Regions from separate parts of the Serratia sp. AS12 genome, predicted to be linked through region 1. Evidence: predicted binding sites of a transcription regulator. Region 1 holds the regulator's gene; each other region holds the start of a gene.

Region 1 (4,403 bases):
GCATCATAAAACGCCTTGATCGCGTCACGGTAAGTCTGCGCCAGATCGTCGAAATAGACATTCAGATCCGGGTAAACCCGGCTGTCGATGGCCTTGCGCCCGCCGCGAAAGTGCAGCACGCTCGGGCTGGGAATGGTCATTTTCGGCACCGCATCGCCGGCCGTCGCCTTCAGGAAACGAAAATCCGCCAGCATCGGGTGCTGGGGATTAAAGCCCAATTTACCGACCACCTTGATGCTGCGCGCGCGGGTTTGCACGCCGTTGAACTGGATCCCCTGATCCGCATCATAACCTTCCACGCCGTCCAACCCTTCCAGGAAGTCAAAATGCCACCACGCACGGCGGAATTCGCCGTCCGTCACCACCGCCAAACCGAGGTCTTTCTGTTTTGCCACCGCCAAACGGATCTGCTCGTCTTCAACCGCGCGCAGCCGGGCGGCATCGATTTCACCCTGCTGGAACTGCTGGCGAGCGGTTTTCAGCGCCACAGGGCGCAACAGGCTGCCGACAACGTCAGCGTGAAAGGCATGGTTGCAATCGCACATATTTATAACTCCCGGTGACAGGCAAAGGATCGAGCCTCTTTGCTTCAATGATTGACAGTGTGAACTATTACGCTGGGTTATTATGGACATCCAGACGGCTAAAATTAGCATTGAGGAGCATCCTGTCACGCCGCTTGTCGGGCGGCAATGGAAGAATTTTCATTGGTGTTGAGAGAAATTCATGTTGGGCGCCACGCAACCGCCCGTTGGAAGGTTACTTCAGGCCCAGCGCCAGCCGGGTTTTGCGCAGTGTATCGGATGGCAGCGGCAGGTAACCGTCATGATTAACCAGCTTTTGCCCGGCATCGGACAGCACGCGATCGAGAAAAGCGGCGGTCAACGGCTCCAGCGGTTGGTTGGGGGCTTTATTGATGTAAATGTACAGATAGCGCGACAACGGGTAACTGCCGTTGCTAACGTTGGTGTCATTGGGGATGACATAGTTTTCGCCCGACTCCGCCAGCGGCAGCAGACGCACGCCACTGGCGCGAAAACCGATGCTGGCGTAGCCAATGCTGTTCAGCGAACCGGCCACCGCCTGCACCACCGAGGCCGAACCGGGCAGCTCATTGACCCGCGGCATAAAATCGCCACCGCACAGGGCGCGCAACTTGAAATAGCCGTAGGTGCCGGAGGCGGAGTTACGCCCGAAACGTTGGAGGTCGCGCTGTTGCCAACTGCCGGGCAACCCCAGCTCCCCCCAACGCATCAGCGGCCGGCTTTCACCGCAGCGCCGGGTAGCGGAGAAAATACGGTCGAGCTGCTGCAGGTTCAGACCGCGCAACGGATTGTCCTGATGCACCAGCACCACCAGCGCATCCACCGCTACCGGCACGGCCAGCGGCGCATAGCCATAACGGTGTTCGAACGCCGACACTTCCGCCGCCTTCATCGGCCTGCTCATTGGCCCAAGCTGCGCTGCGCCCGCCGCCAGTGCGGTAGGCGCGGTTGAAGAACCGGCGGCCTGGATCTGCAAATTGACGTTAGGATAATGCTGACTGAAGTCCTGCGCCCACAGCGCCATCAGATTCGCCAGCGTATCGGAGCCGACGCTCGACAGGTTGCCGGACAGCATACCGTCCGGCTGCGCCAGTGCGCCGCGGCTCACCAGCAGCACCAGGCACAGCAACAGCCATCGGGTGATTCGGATCATGCCAGCCTCTCGCGCGTTAATTTTTCACCGCATTCTCTGATAAAGCTGCAGGAACAATCAACCGGTTAGGCAAGGTAAAGATGAAACGGGTGCCAATCCCCTGTTCGCTGAGGATCTCCAACCGCGCATCGTGGTGGCTGAGCGCATGCTTGACGATCGCCAGCCCCAGCCCGCTGCCGCCGGTCTGGCGTGAACGGGCTTTATCGACACGGTAGAAACGCTCGGTCAGGCGCGGAATATGTTCGGCGGCGATACCCGGCCCGTTGTCGCTGACCTGGAACTGCGCGCCATTTGGCGTCTGTTGCCAGCTCACCTCAATATTGGTGCCCTTCGGCGTGTGATTGACGGCGTTATACACCAGATTCGACACCGCGCTGCGCAGTTGGTCATCGTTGCCGAACACCTTGAGCTGCTCGTTCACCCGGAAGGTAATCTCATGGTTGCCGCCGCTCAGCGACTGCGCCTCACGCTGCAACACCCGCAACATCAACGGGATATCGACCCGCTCGTTCATATCGACGTTAGGCGCCGCCTCAATGCGCGACAGCGTCAACAGCTGTTTGACCAGCCCGTCCATGCGCCGGGTCTGCTCTTGCATGGTGCCCAGCGCCTTACCGCGCAGCGAGCCGTCCAGCTCCTCGTCGCTCATCATCTCCAGGTAGCCCTGCAATACCGTCAGGGGTGTACGCAACTCATGGCTGACGTTGGCGAAGAAGTTGCGGCGCGCGCCTTCCAGCTGACGCATTTGGGTGACGTCGCGCGCCACCATCAACAGTTGCCCTTCCGAATAGGGCATCACGCGGAACTCGACGTAGTGCTCGTTATTGAGTTGCAGCGTCAGTGGCCGCGTGAACTCCTGCTGTTGCAGATAGTGGCTGAACTCCGGGTAACGCAGCAGATTAAGGATGTGTTGGCCGTTGTCTTCCGGCCAGCGGAATCCCAGCAGATGCTGCGCCAACCCGTTGCACCAGAAGATATTGCCTTCAACGGTGGTCATCACCACCGCATCGGGCAGCGATTCCGCGCCGCTGCGAAAGCGTTTGATCAACAGCGCCAGTTCACGGCGACGGCGACGGTTGCGCTGCTGCATCTGGTACAGGCCGTAAAACAGCGGCTCCCAGCTCCAGCGCCCAGGCGGCGGCGTCATGCTGCGATCGACCCACAGCCAGTGGGAAAGTTTGAGTTGGTTGTAGAAATTCCAGACCAGCGCCGCCAGCACGGCGACCAGCAGCAGCCAGGGCAAATAGCCGAAAATCAGCCCCAGCAACAAGGCAGGTAAACAGAAAAGAGCCAGCTCCAGGGCCAGCCTCTTCCAGGAAAGGCGTTCTAGCACAGCATATTCTCCAGCGCGACGCGATCAGTAACGCGTTGAGAATCGGTAGCCGGTGCCCCGAACGGTTTGAACCATTTTGTCATGACCAGTGGTCTCTAACGCCTTACGGAGCCGGCGGATATGCACGTCAACGGTGCGGTCTTCCACATAAACGTTAGTGCCCCAGACGTGATTAAGCAACTGTTCGCGGCTATAAACACGTTCCGGATGGGTCATAAAGAAATGCAGCAATTTGAACTCGGTCGGCCCCATATCCAGCGCTTGCTCATTAGCCATTACGCGATGCGAGGAAGGGTCCAGGCTCAGCCCCTGCATTTCAATCACTTCTTCCACCGCCATCGGTGAAATGCGGCGCATTACCGCCTTGATGCGCGCCACCAGCTCCTTCGGCGAGAACGGCTTGGTAATGTAATCGTCCGCTCCCACTTCCAGGCCGCGTACCCGGTCTTCTTCTTCACCGCGTGCGGTCAGCATCATCACCGGGATATCGCGGGTCAGCGCTTCACGCTTCATGTGTTTGATAAACTGGATACCGGAACCGCCGGGTAACATCCAGTCGAGCAACACCAAATCAGGGAACGGCTCAGACAGGCGCGTCACGGCGCTGTCATAATCCTCGGCTTCCAACGGTTGGTAACCATTCTGTTCCAACACAAAGCACACCATCTCACGGATCGGCGCTTCGTCTTCCACCACCAGTATGCGTCTTGCCATCGTCAATCCTGCCAATGTGTTAGCGATCACAGTTGATTGCGGGCGCCATTATGCGTCAGTTTTGTGACACTTTTATGAAAAAACCAGCCTGTTATAGCCAGTAAGCATAGCGATTATTTCCAACTGCAAAGAAAAATCATTCAGTTGTCATAATCATTGCGTCACGACAGGAGAGTCTGCCCCCTTTATAATCCCCCCATTAGTTTATCGCCCCGGGAGTGTCATGCGCCTGATCCACACCTCTGACTGGCATCTTGGCCAGTACTTTTTCACCAAAAGCCGTGCCGCCGAGCACCAGGCTTTTTTACGCTGGCTGATCGAGCAAATTGAACAGCAACGGGTGGATGCGCTGATCGTCGCCGGGGACCTGTTCGACACCGGCTCGCCGCCGAGCTACGCCCGCGAGCTGTATAACCGCTTTGTGGTGGAGTTGCAGCATACCGGCTGCCAACTGGTGGTGCTGGGCGGTAACCATGACTCCGTGGCAACCCTGAATGAATCGCGTGAATTGCTTTCTTGCCTGAATACAACGGTGATCGCCAACGCCCAAAGCGACATCGGGCAGCAAATCCTGGTGCTTAACCAGCGCGACGGCCAACCGGGTGCGGTGTTGTGCGCCATCCCGTTCCTGCGCCCGCGCGATCTGACAACCAGCCGC
Region 2 (4,403 bases), 1.3 Mb from region 1:
AAACTTTGGCGTTGTACGGTCGCGCCATAGATACGGCTTTTTCCACCAGAATTTTGCTCTCCGGGGACAGGTCTACCGCAATCAGAATGTGTTTGTAAGCCATGAGAATACTCCTTCCATATAATGCCGATTAAAGGGTTAGCAGGCATTTCAGCGTACCAGCCTGGCGCTTTAGGTTTACCTGCATTTTATCATTCAGATAACACAATGATATGTTGGGGCGATCACAGTGTGCTGCATCAAAAAATCTCTTCATCTCTACCCCGTCAGTTTTACACCCGCCGGGTTGAGAATCCTACCATTACTGGGGTTATTGGCAGTTTGACTGCTTGAAACATAAGCATTCTTAAACAGAGTATAGTCCCAAATGCTCATCTGGCCGTGGAAAATGCCGGACATGGCAGGCAGAGCGGTTATCACTTATAACCAACGGGTGGATGACAAATAGGCAGGTTGCGGTAAATTTTATCTACTGCTCAGGCCTGTTTGCGTTTCATTCACCTACAATAATGAATATGGGCCTCACCCTTTCTCCTCTGAGTCAGTCCGCGCTACGGGTTCCTTGCCGGGCGACGGCTGGTTTCAGAGGCTGTGGGTTATGCGCGGCCCGAGCGGTAAAAAGGGGATCGGAGCGGTAGGCTCCCGCAGTAATGGGCATCGAGGTAGGGCAGTTGGACCCGGCGGAGCGCCGTGGATAACAACGCCTTGAGGGGGCAATCATGATCAGTACCGTCGCGCTGTTTTGGGCTTTGTGTGTGGTGTGTGTGGTAAACATGGTGCGGTATTACTCTTCTCTGCGTGCGCTGCTGGTGGTGTTGCGCGGCTGCGATCCGCTGTTGTACCAATACGTCGACGGCGGCGGTTTCTTTACTGCCCACGGTCAGCCGAGCAAGCAGTTGCGGCTGGTGCGCTACATCTTCTCGCAGCGCTACGTCGAGCATCACGATCCGGAGTTTATCCGCCGTTGTGAGCGGGTGCGCGGGCAGTTTATGCTGACTTCCGCCCTGTGCGGGCTGGTGGCCATCAGCCTGCTGGCGCTGATGATCTGGTATTAAAACCGGGCAATTTCCCTGGATACGAGCAAAAAAAAGGCGGCCACATCGGGCCGCCTTTCTCATTGAACACGCTGCTTAGATAACCTTAAGCGCCAGCCAGTACAGTGAACCGGAAAGCAGAATCGAAATCGGCAGGGTCAGTAACCAGGCCAACAGGATGTTCTTCACGGTTTTACTTTGTACGCCGCCGCCGTCCACGATCATCGTCCCGGCTACCGCCGAAGAGAGCACGTGGGTGGTGGAAACCGGCATACCGGTGTAGCTGGCCACGCCGATCGACAAGGCCGCGGTCATCTGAGCCGACACGCCCTGAGCGTAGGTCATGCCCTTCTTACCGATTTTCTCGCCGATGGTGGTGGCAACGCGCTTCCAGCCAACCATGGTGCCGAGTGACAGCGCCAGAGCAACCGCAACGATGATCCACAGCGGTGCATACTCAACGGTTTGCAGCAGATCCTGACGCAGGTTCTTCAGGAAACGCTGGTCCGCAGCGGAGGTTTCCGGCAGTTTGGCGACCTTGTCTGCGGTATCCGTTACGCACATCAGCAGGCGGCGCAGATGGCTGCGCTGTTCTACCGTCAGTTGATCGTAACTTTGCAGATTGTTCAGCAAGCCCTGCGTCAGCTCAATCGCCGGCATGGCGCGGGAACTGTCACAGTGGAACTCGGTCGGCTTATTCGGCGAAACCTCATCTTCCGGGCTTGGCACCAGCGGCGTCAGGGACACCACGTGTGACAGGGCATCGCCATGCTGCTGGTAATATTGCTGCAGGTGGGTCACGGCATCACGCGTACGGGTGATGTCATAGCCGGTTGCATTCATATTGACCACGAAGCCGGCCGGCGCAACGCCGATCAGCACCAGCATGATAAGGCCGATGCCTTTCTGGCCGTCGTTGGCGCCGTGCGAGAAGCTGACGCCGATAGCCGACAGGATCAGAGCGATACGGGTCCAGAACGGCGGCTTGCGTTTGCCGTCGACCTTTTCACGTTCCGCAGGGGTCATGTGGATACGCTGGCGTTTCTTGTTGCCGCTCCAATAGCGGCGCAAGGCAAACACCATCAGCCCGGCGACCATCATGCCGACCAGCGGCGAGATGAGCAATGACAGGAAAATACCGATCATTTTCGGGACGTTAAGCGCATCCACCACCGACGTGTGGGTCATCAGTGCATTGGTTAAACCAACACCGATAATTGCGCCAATCAGCGTGTGGGAACTGGAGGCCGGCAGACCGAAATACCAGGTGCCGAGGTTCCAGATAATCGCCGCCAGCAGCATGGAGAAGACCATGGCTAATCCGTGCGCTGAACTGACGTTCAACAACAGATCGGTAGGCAACAGGTGAACAATGGCGTAAGCAACACTCAAACCACCGAGCATAACGCCAAGAAAGTTGAACAAGCCCGCCATCACGACCGCAAGTTGCGAGCGCATGGCACGGGTATAGATTACTGTAGCGACCGCATTGGCCGTATCATGAAAGCCGTTGATGGCTTCATAAAACAACACGAACAACAATGCGAGAATTAACATCAGGCCGGTATGGAAATCCAGGCCTGCGAACAAATGCAGCATAAGCGTTACGCCAGTTTGTGGACATGAACGCCGCGCATTATCCGTGACAACCGGGGCCGGGGAAAAGGAAAATATGACGTTTTTTTGATTTAGATATGACGAAACGATGGCGCTCGCATGACAAAGATATGAAATATCATAACCTTATGCTGATAAGCGTACTGTAATATTTTCTTACTATGGCGCTGACGGCGGCATGGCTTTACAATCTGCCGCCGTAAAGTTGTCGGTTACCGGTAGCGAAACGGCGTAATATGGCGGCCTTTTGTCGCGATTGTGGTTTTTATTCGGAGAGGCGCAGGTGGAACAGTTTGATGTCGTGGTAATAGGTGCGGGCGCAGCGGGCATGTTTTGCGCCGCGCAGGCGGGGCAACTCGGTTGCCGGGTACTGCTGCTCGATAACGGCAAAAAACCGGGACGCAAAATCCTGATGTCCGGCGGCGGACGCTGTAACTTTACTAATATGTACACCGAACCTGCCGCTTACCTGTCGAACAACCCGCATTTCTGTAAATCGGCGCTGGCGCGATATACCCAGTGGGATTTTATCGATCTGATTAACCGCTACGGCATCGCCTACCATGAGAAAACGCTGGGGCAGCTGTTTTGTGATGACTCGGCGCAGCAGGTGGTCGAACTGCTGGTTAAAGAGTGCGAACTGGGCCAGGTGACGACGCGCCTGCGCAGTGAAGTGCTGGGCGTGGAAAAAACCGAAGCCGGTTTCGAGCTGGCACTGAATGGCGAGAAAGTGAGTGCTCGCTCACTTGTGGTGGCCAGCGGCGGACTTTCCATGCCGGGGTTGGGCGCGTCGCCGTTCGGCTACAAGCTGGCGGAGCAGTTTGGTCTTAAGGTGTTGCCGACCCGCGCCGCGCTGGTGCCTTTTACCCTGCATAAACCGCTGCTGGAACACCTGCAAACGCTGTCCGGCGTCTCTGTGCCGGCGGTGATCACCGCCGAAAACGGCGTCAGCTTCCGCGAAAGCCTGCTTTTCACCCACCGTGGCCTTTCCGGCCCGGCGGTATTGCAACTTTCCAGCTACTGGCAGCCTGGTGAGTTTGTGAGCGTTAACTTACTTCCTGCGCTCGATCTGGCGGGCTTCCTTAATGAGCAACGTCAGGCGCACCCCAACCAAAGCCTGAAAAACACCCTGGCGCTGCACCTGCCAAAACGCCTGGTGGAGTGCCTGCAAACGCTGGGGCAATTGCCGGAAGCCACGCTGAAGCAACTGAATCCCACGCAACAGGCCGCGCTGGTCGAAACCTTGCAGAATTGGCGCGTGCAGCCGAACGGCACCGAAGGCTACCGCACCGCAGAAGTGACGCTCGGCGGCGTAGACACCAAAGAGCTGTCTTCCAAAACGATGGAAGCCGGCAAGGTGCCCGGCCTGTACTTTATCGGCGAAGTGGTGGATGTGACAGGGTGGCTGGGCGGTTATAACTTCCAGTGGGCCTGGAGCTCGGCCTGGGCTTGCGCTCAGGCGCTGGCGGCGCAGGGGCAGTAAGGCTGACACCCCGCACAAACTGGCGGTATCTCGACTACGACTCCGTGCTTCAGCGATATCATCAGGGTTAAGATTGGATGATTTTATTTAGTCATCGCAAAAGGCTGCATTATATTTATATTCGGCCCCGCCCATTTCTGGGCGGGTAAACAAGAAATTTAGTTTCTAATATGAGAGTTTCCGAAAAATAACTTAATCAAAAAATATAAAAACCTGACTATACACACGCTGCAAGTAATTGAAACCAATAATACGGAAATGCCACTCGG
Region 3 (4,403 bases), 880 kb from region 1:
CAGGCGATCGGGCGTACGCCCTTCCAGCGTTCATTGAGGAAATGCGACAACTGATCGATCGACTGCTGCGGGGTGGCGACGTTAAAGCGCGTCAGCAGCCCGGCAGCGCGACAGGCGCACAGTTCCCCCTGGCAGGTGCCCATGCCAACACGGGTGCGGCGACGGAGATCCACCAGATTATTGACGGCGAGAGAGTTCACCGCATAGCGCACCTCGCCGGCGGTGACCGCCTCGCATTCACAGACCAGACTGTTGTCCAGCCGATTACCGGCCGGCACCAGGCTGGCGCGATCGCCGTGGCGATACACCGCCGAGCCACGAATACTGGCCGGCAACGCCACCACGCTGCGCACCGTTTCCTCCGCCGTCTGCCGGGAGCCGGGCAGCGGTTCCACCGCGGTAGTGCATGGGCTATCCAGCCCAAGCTTTTCACACACTTTGTCGGTCGCCCACTGCGCCATCAGGCGATAGGTCATCAACTTGCCGCCGGTGATGGTGATAAATCCTTCCAGCCCATCGCGGCTGGCGTGATCGAGCAGCACGATGCCACGGCTGACGTTACGGCCGCTGGGGTCGTCGTCACTGGCCACCAACGGCCGTACCCCGGCATAGGCACGCAAAATGCGGGTTTGCGCCAGTTCAGGCGCCAGCAGCGCACCTTCGCGGATCAGAATGTCCACTTCCTGCGGCGTCACCACCATGTCGTCGATCTGGTCGTAGTCGATGTGGGTGGAGGTGGTGCCAATCAGCGAGATGGTGTCGCCCGGCACCAGAATGTCGGCGTCTGCCGGTTTGCGGCAACGGTTGATTACCATGTTGTTGATGCGGTGGCCGAGGATCAGCAATGCGCCCTTGGCCGGGAACATGCGAATGCGCAGATCAGCGTATTCCGCAATCTGCTGGCCCCAGATGCCGGCGGCGTTGACCACCACCTCGGCGTAGATGTCGTAGCGGCGCGCAGTTTGATGGTCGAAAACGCGCACGCCGGTCACGCGATCGCCCACGCGCAACAAACCGACCACCTGATGATAGGTCAGGATCTGCGCGCCGTGCTCGCGGGCATCGAGCATATTGGCGGCGGTCAGGCGGAACGGGTCGACGGTGCCATCCGGCACCCGCACGGCGCCGATCAGCGCCGGGTTAGCCGCCGGCTCCAGGCGCAACGCCAATTGCGGATCAATGGCTTCGGCGTTGATGCCGGCACTGTGGCAGGCAGCAATAAACTGTTGTTGGTAGGCCAGCGAATCCTGCGGCAGGGTAATGAACAACCCATCGGTACGCTCGATGCAGTGATGCGCGATGCGCTTGAGGATGCGGTTCTCTTCTATGCACTCACGCGCCGACTCGCCGTCGGTCACCGCATAACGCGCTCCGCTGTGCAACAAACCGTGGTTACGGCCGGTGGCGCCGGTGGCAATATCATGGCGCTCCAGCAGTATGCAACGCAGGCCACGGCGCGCGCAGTCACGGGCAATGCCCGCTCCGGTCGCACCGCCGCCAATGACTATCACATCCGTTTCACTGTCCGGTGAATGGCTGCTCATGACGCTTCCTCAGGATCCGTGGTGATTACCCTATTGGGCCACAGTTACTGGGGTCTTTGTTTGATAAGGAACAATAACGAACTTAAAACGAAAACAAAATGTCCATAAAAAACCATGAATGTGATCGGAATCACGATTTTTAGCCGTTTTTCTATTTCATATCGTTAACGAATCGCTCAAAATCCGCCGTAGTTTCATAAAAGTGTAACATTTGCGCCATTCATCACAGTGACACCAGGCTGTTTTGACTAGGATGACGCTCGTTATGGAACAAAAAAACACCACATTCTCTATCCGCTCAATCATCAAATGAACGTAGACGATCATATTGATGTGATAACTAAAAGCCATCGGAGGCGCTCATGTTGAGTATCTTTAAGCCGGCAGCACACATTTCCCGTGTGCCGGTCGACAAAGTCGACCCGCTCTACCGTAAATTGCGCTGGCAAATTTTTATGGGGATTTTCTTCGGTTACGCCGCCTACTATCTGGTGCGTAAGAACTTCACCCTGGCAATGCCTTACCTGATCGATCAGGGCTTCAGCCGCGGCGACCTCGGTTTCGCGCTGTCGGGTATTTCCATCGCCTACGGTTTTTCCAAATTCATCATGGGGTCGGTTTCTGACCGCTCCAACCCACGCGTATTCCTGCCTGCCGGCCTGATACTGGCCGCCGCGGTGATGCTGTTCATGGGCTTTGTGCCGTGGGCGACATCGAGCATCGCAGTCATGTTCGTGCTGCTGTTCCTGTGCGGTTGGTTCCAGGGCATGGGCTGGCCGCCTTGTGGCCGCACCATGGTGCACTGGTGGTCGCAGAAAGAACGCGGCGGTATCGTTTCGGTCTGGAACTGCGCGCATAACGTGGGTGGCGGCCTGCCGCCGCTGTTGTTCCTGCTGGGTATGGCCTGGTTCAACGACTGGCACGCGGCGCTGTATATGCCGGCCTTCGGCGCCATTCTGGTAGCCCTGATCGCCTTTGCACTGATGCGCGATACGCCGCAATCCTGTGGCCTGCCGCCGATCGAAGAATATAAAAACGATTACCCGGACGACTACAGCGAGAAAGCGGAACAAGAGCTGACCGCCAAGCAGATTTTCATGCAGTACATTCTGCCGAACAAGCTGCTGTGGTACATCGCGGTAGCCAACGTGTTCGTTTACCTGCTGCGTTACGGCATTCTGGACTGGTCACCGACCTACCTGAAAGAAGTGAAGCATTTCACGCTGGATAAGTCTTCCTGGGCCTACTTCCTGTACGAATACGCCGGCATTCCGGGCACCCTGCTGTGCGGCTGGATGTCGGACAAAGTGTTCAAAGGCAATCGCGGCGCCACCGGCGTGTTCTTTATGACGCTGGTGACCATCGCTACCGTCGTTTACTGGCTCAACCCGGTCGGTAATCCTGGCATCGACATGGCCTGCATGATCACCATCGGCTTCCTGATTTACGGCCCGGTGATGTTGATCGGCCTGCACGCGCTGGAACTGGCACCGAAGAAAGCGGCCGGCACCGCAGCGGGCTTCACCGGTCTGTTCGGTTACCTGGGCGGCTCCGTTGCGGCCAGCGCCATCGTCGGTTACACCGTGGACTACTTCGGTTGGGACGGCGGCTTTATGGTGATGATTGGCGGCAGTATCGGTGCGGTAGTGCTGCTGTTGCTGACCATGCTGAGCGAGAAAAAGCACCACGCAGAAATCGCAGCCAACAAACGCGGCTAAGCGTCATACAAACTTCGCATTATTTAAAGGCCGCGCTGCGGCCTTTTTACTACTTTATTACCCTGCACCTACAATATGGAGAATTACAAAATGCGGACTCAAGTCAAAGCCCTGCTGGCAGGGATCATCCTGGCCACCTCAATGGTCAGCGCCGTACAGGCGGCGGACAAGGTGGTGATCGCCCACCGTGGCGCCAGCGGCTATCTGCCGGAACACACGCTGCCGGCGAAGGCGATGGCCTACGCGCAGGGTGCGGACTTCCTCGAGCAGGATCTGGTGATGACCAAGGACAACGAGCTGGTGGTGCTGCATGACCATTACCTCGATCGCGTTACCGACGTGGCCGAGCGCTTCCCGAACCGAGCACGCAAAGACGGCCGTTATTACGCCATCGACTTTACCCTGGCGGAAATCAAGTCGCTGAAGTTCACGGAAGGCTTTGAGATCGAAAACGGTAAAAAGGTGCAGGGCTACCCTGGCCGCTTCCCGATGGGCAAGTCGGATTTCCGCGTCCATACCTTCCAGGAAGAGATCGAGTTTGTGCAGGGGCTGAACCATTCGACCGGCAAAAACATCGGTATTTACCCGGAAATCAAAGCGCCGTGGTTCCACAAGCAGGAAGGCAAGGATATCTCCAGCAAAGTGCTGGCGGTGCTGAAGCAGTATGGTTACACCGGCAAGGGTGACAACGTTTATCTGCAATGCTTCGACGCCAACGAACTGAAGCGGATTAAAACCGAACTGGAACCGAAGATGGGCATGGATCTGAAGCTGATCCAACTGATCGCCTACAACAAATGGCAGGAAACCTATGAGCAGAAAGCCGACGGCAAATGGGTGGAATACGACTATGACTGGATGTTCAAGCCGGGCGCGATGAAGCAGATTGCCCAGTACGCCGACGGTATTGGCCCGGACTACCACATGCTGGTGGAAGCGGAGAAATCCAAACCGGGCCACGTGGTGTTGACCGATATGGTGAAGGAGGCCCATGCCAACAAGCTGGCGGTGCATCCATTCACCATCCGCGCCGATGCGCTGCCAAACTACGTGACCGACGTGAATCAGCTGTACGACGTGATTTACAACCAGGCGGGCGTTGACGGCGTGTTCACCGACTTCCCTGACAAGGGCGTGCAGT

Evidence for each region. Region 1 encodes PhoB, which activates phosphate uptake and scavenging genes when phosphate is short. Its sites were predicted from a motif close to CTGTCATAAAACTGNCNNAT; they were not measured.
Region 2: a site for PhoB is predicted at 2,639-2,658, ahead of pitA (inorganic phosphate transporter PitA). Genes of this name have one in related genera too.
Region 3: a site for PhoB is predicted at 1,736-1,755, ahead of glpT (glycerol-3-phosphate transporter). Genes of this name have one in related genera too.

Annotation. Positions count from the first base shown of each region.
Region 1 covers NC_015566.1:1,067,909-1,072,311, reverse strand. Annotated here, with positions in the region: gene SERAS12_RS04965 (cobalamin-independent methionine synthase II family protein) at 1-545, opposite strand, end outside; gene SERAS12_RS04960 (PstS family phosphate ABC transporter substrate-binding protein) at 760-1,698, opposite strand; gene phoR (phosphate regulon sensor histidine kinase PhoR) at 1,715-3,031, opposite strand; gene phoB (phosphate response regulator transcription factor PhoB) at 3,056-3,745, opposite strand; gene sbcD (exonuclease subunit SbcD) at 3,969-4,403, shown strand, end outside.
Region 2 covers NC_015566.1:5,166,054-5,170,456, reverse strand. Annotated here, with positions in the region: gene uspA (universal stress protein UspA) at 1-103, opposite strand, end outside; gene uspB (universal stress protein UspB) at 720-1,055, shown strand; gene pitA (inorganic phosphate transporter PitA) at 1,131-2,633, opposite strand; gene SERAS12_RS23930 (NAD(P)/FAD-dependent oxidoreductase) at 2,935-4,134, shown strand.
Region 3 covers NC_015566.1:184,869-189,271, reverse strand. Annotated here, with positions in the region: gene glpA (anaerobic glycerol-3-phosphate dehydrogenase subunit A) at 1-1,544, opposite strand, end outside; gene glpT (glycerol-3-phosphate transporter) at 1,907-3,262, shown strand; gene glpQ (glycerophosphodiester phosphodiesterase) at 3,353-4,403, shown strand, end outside.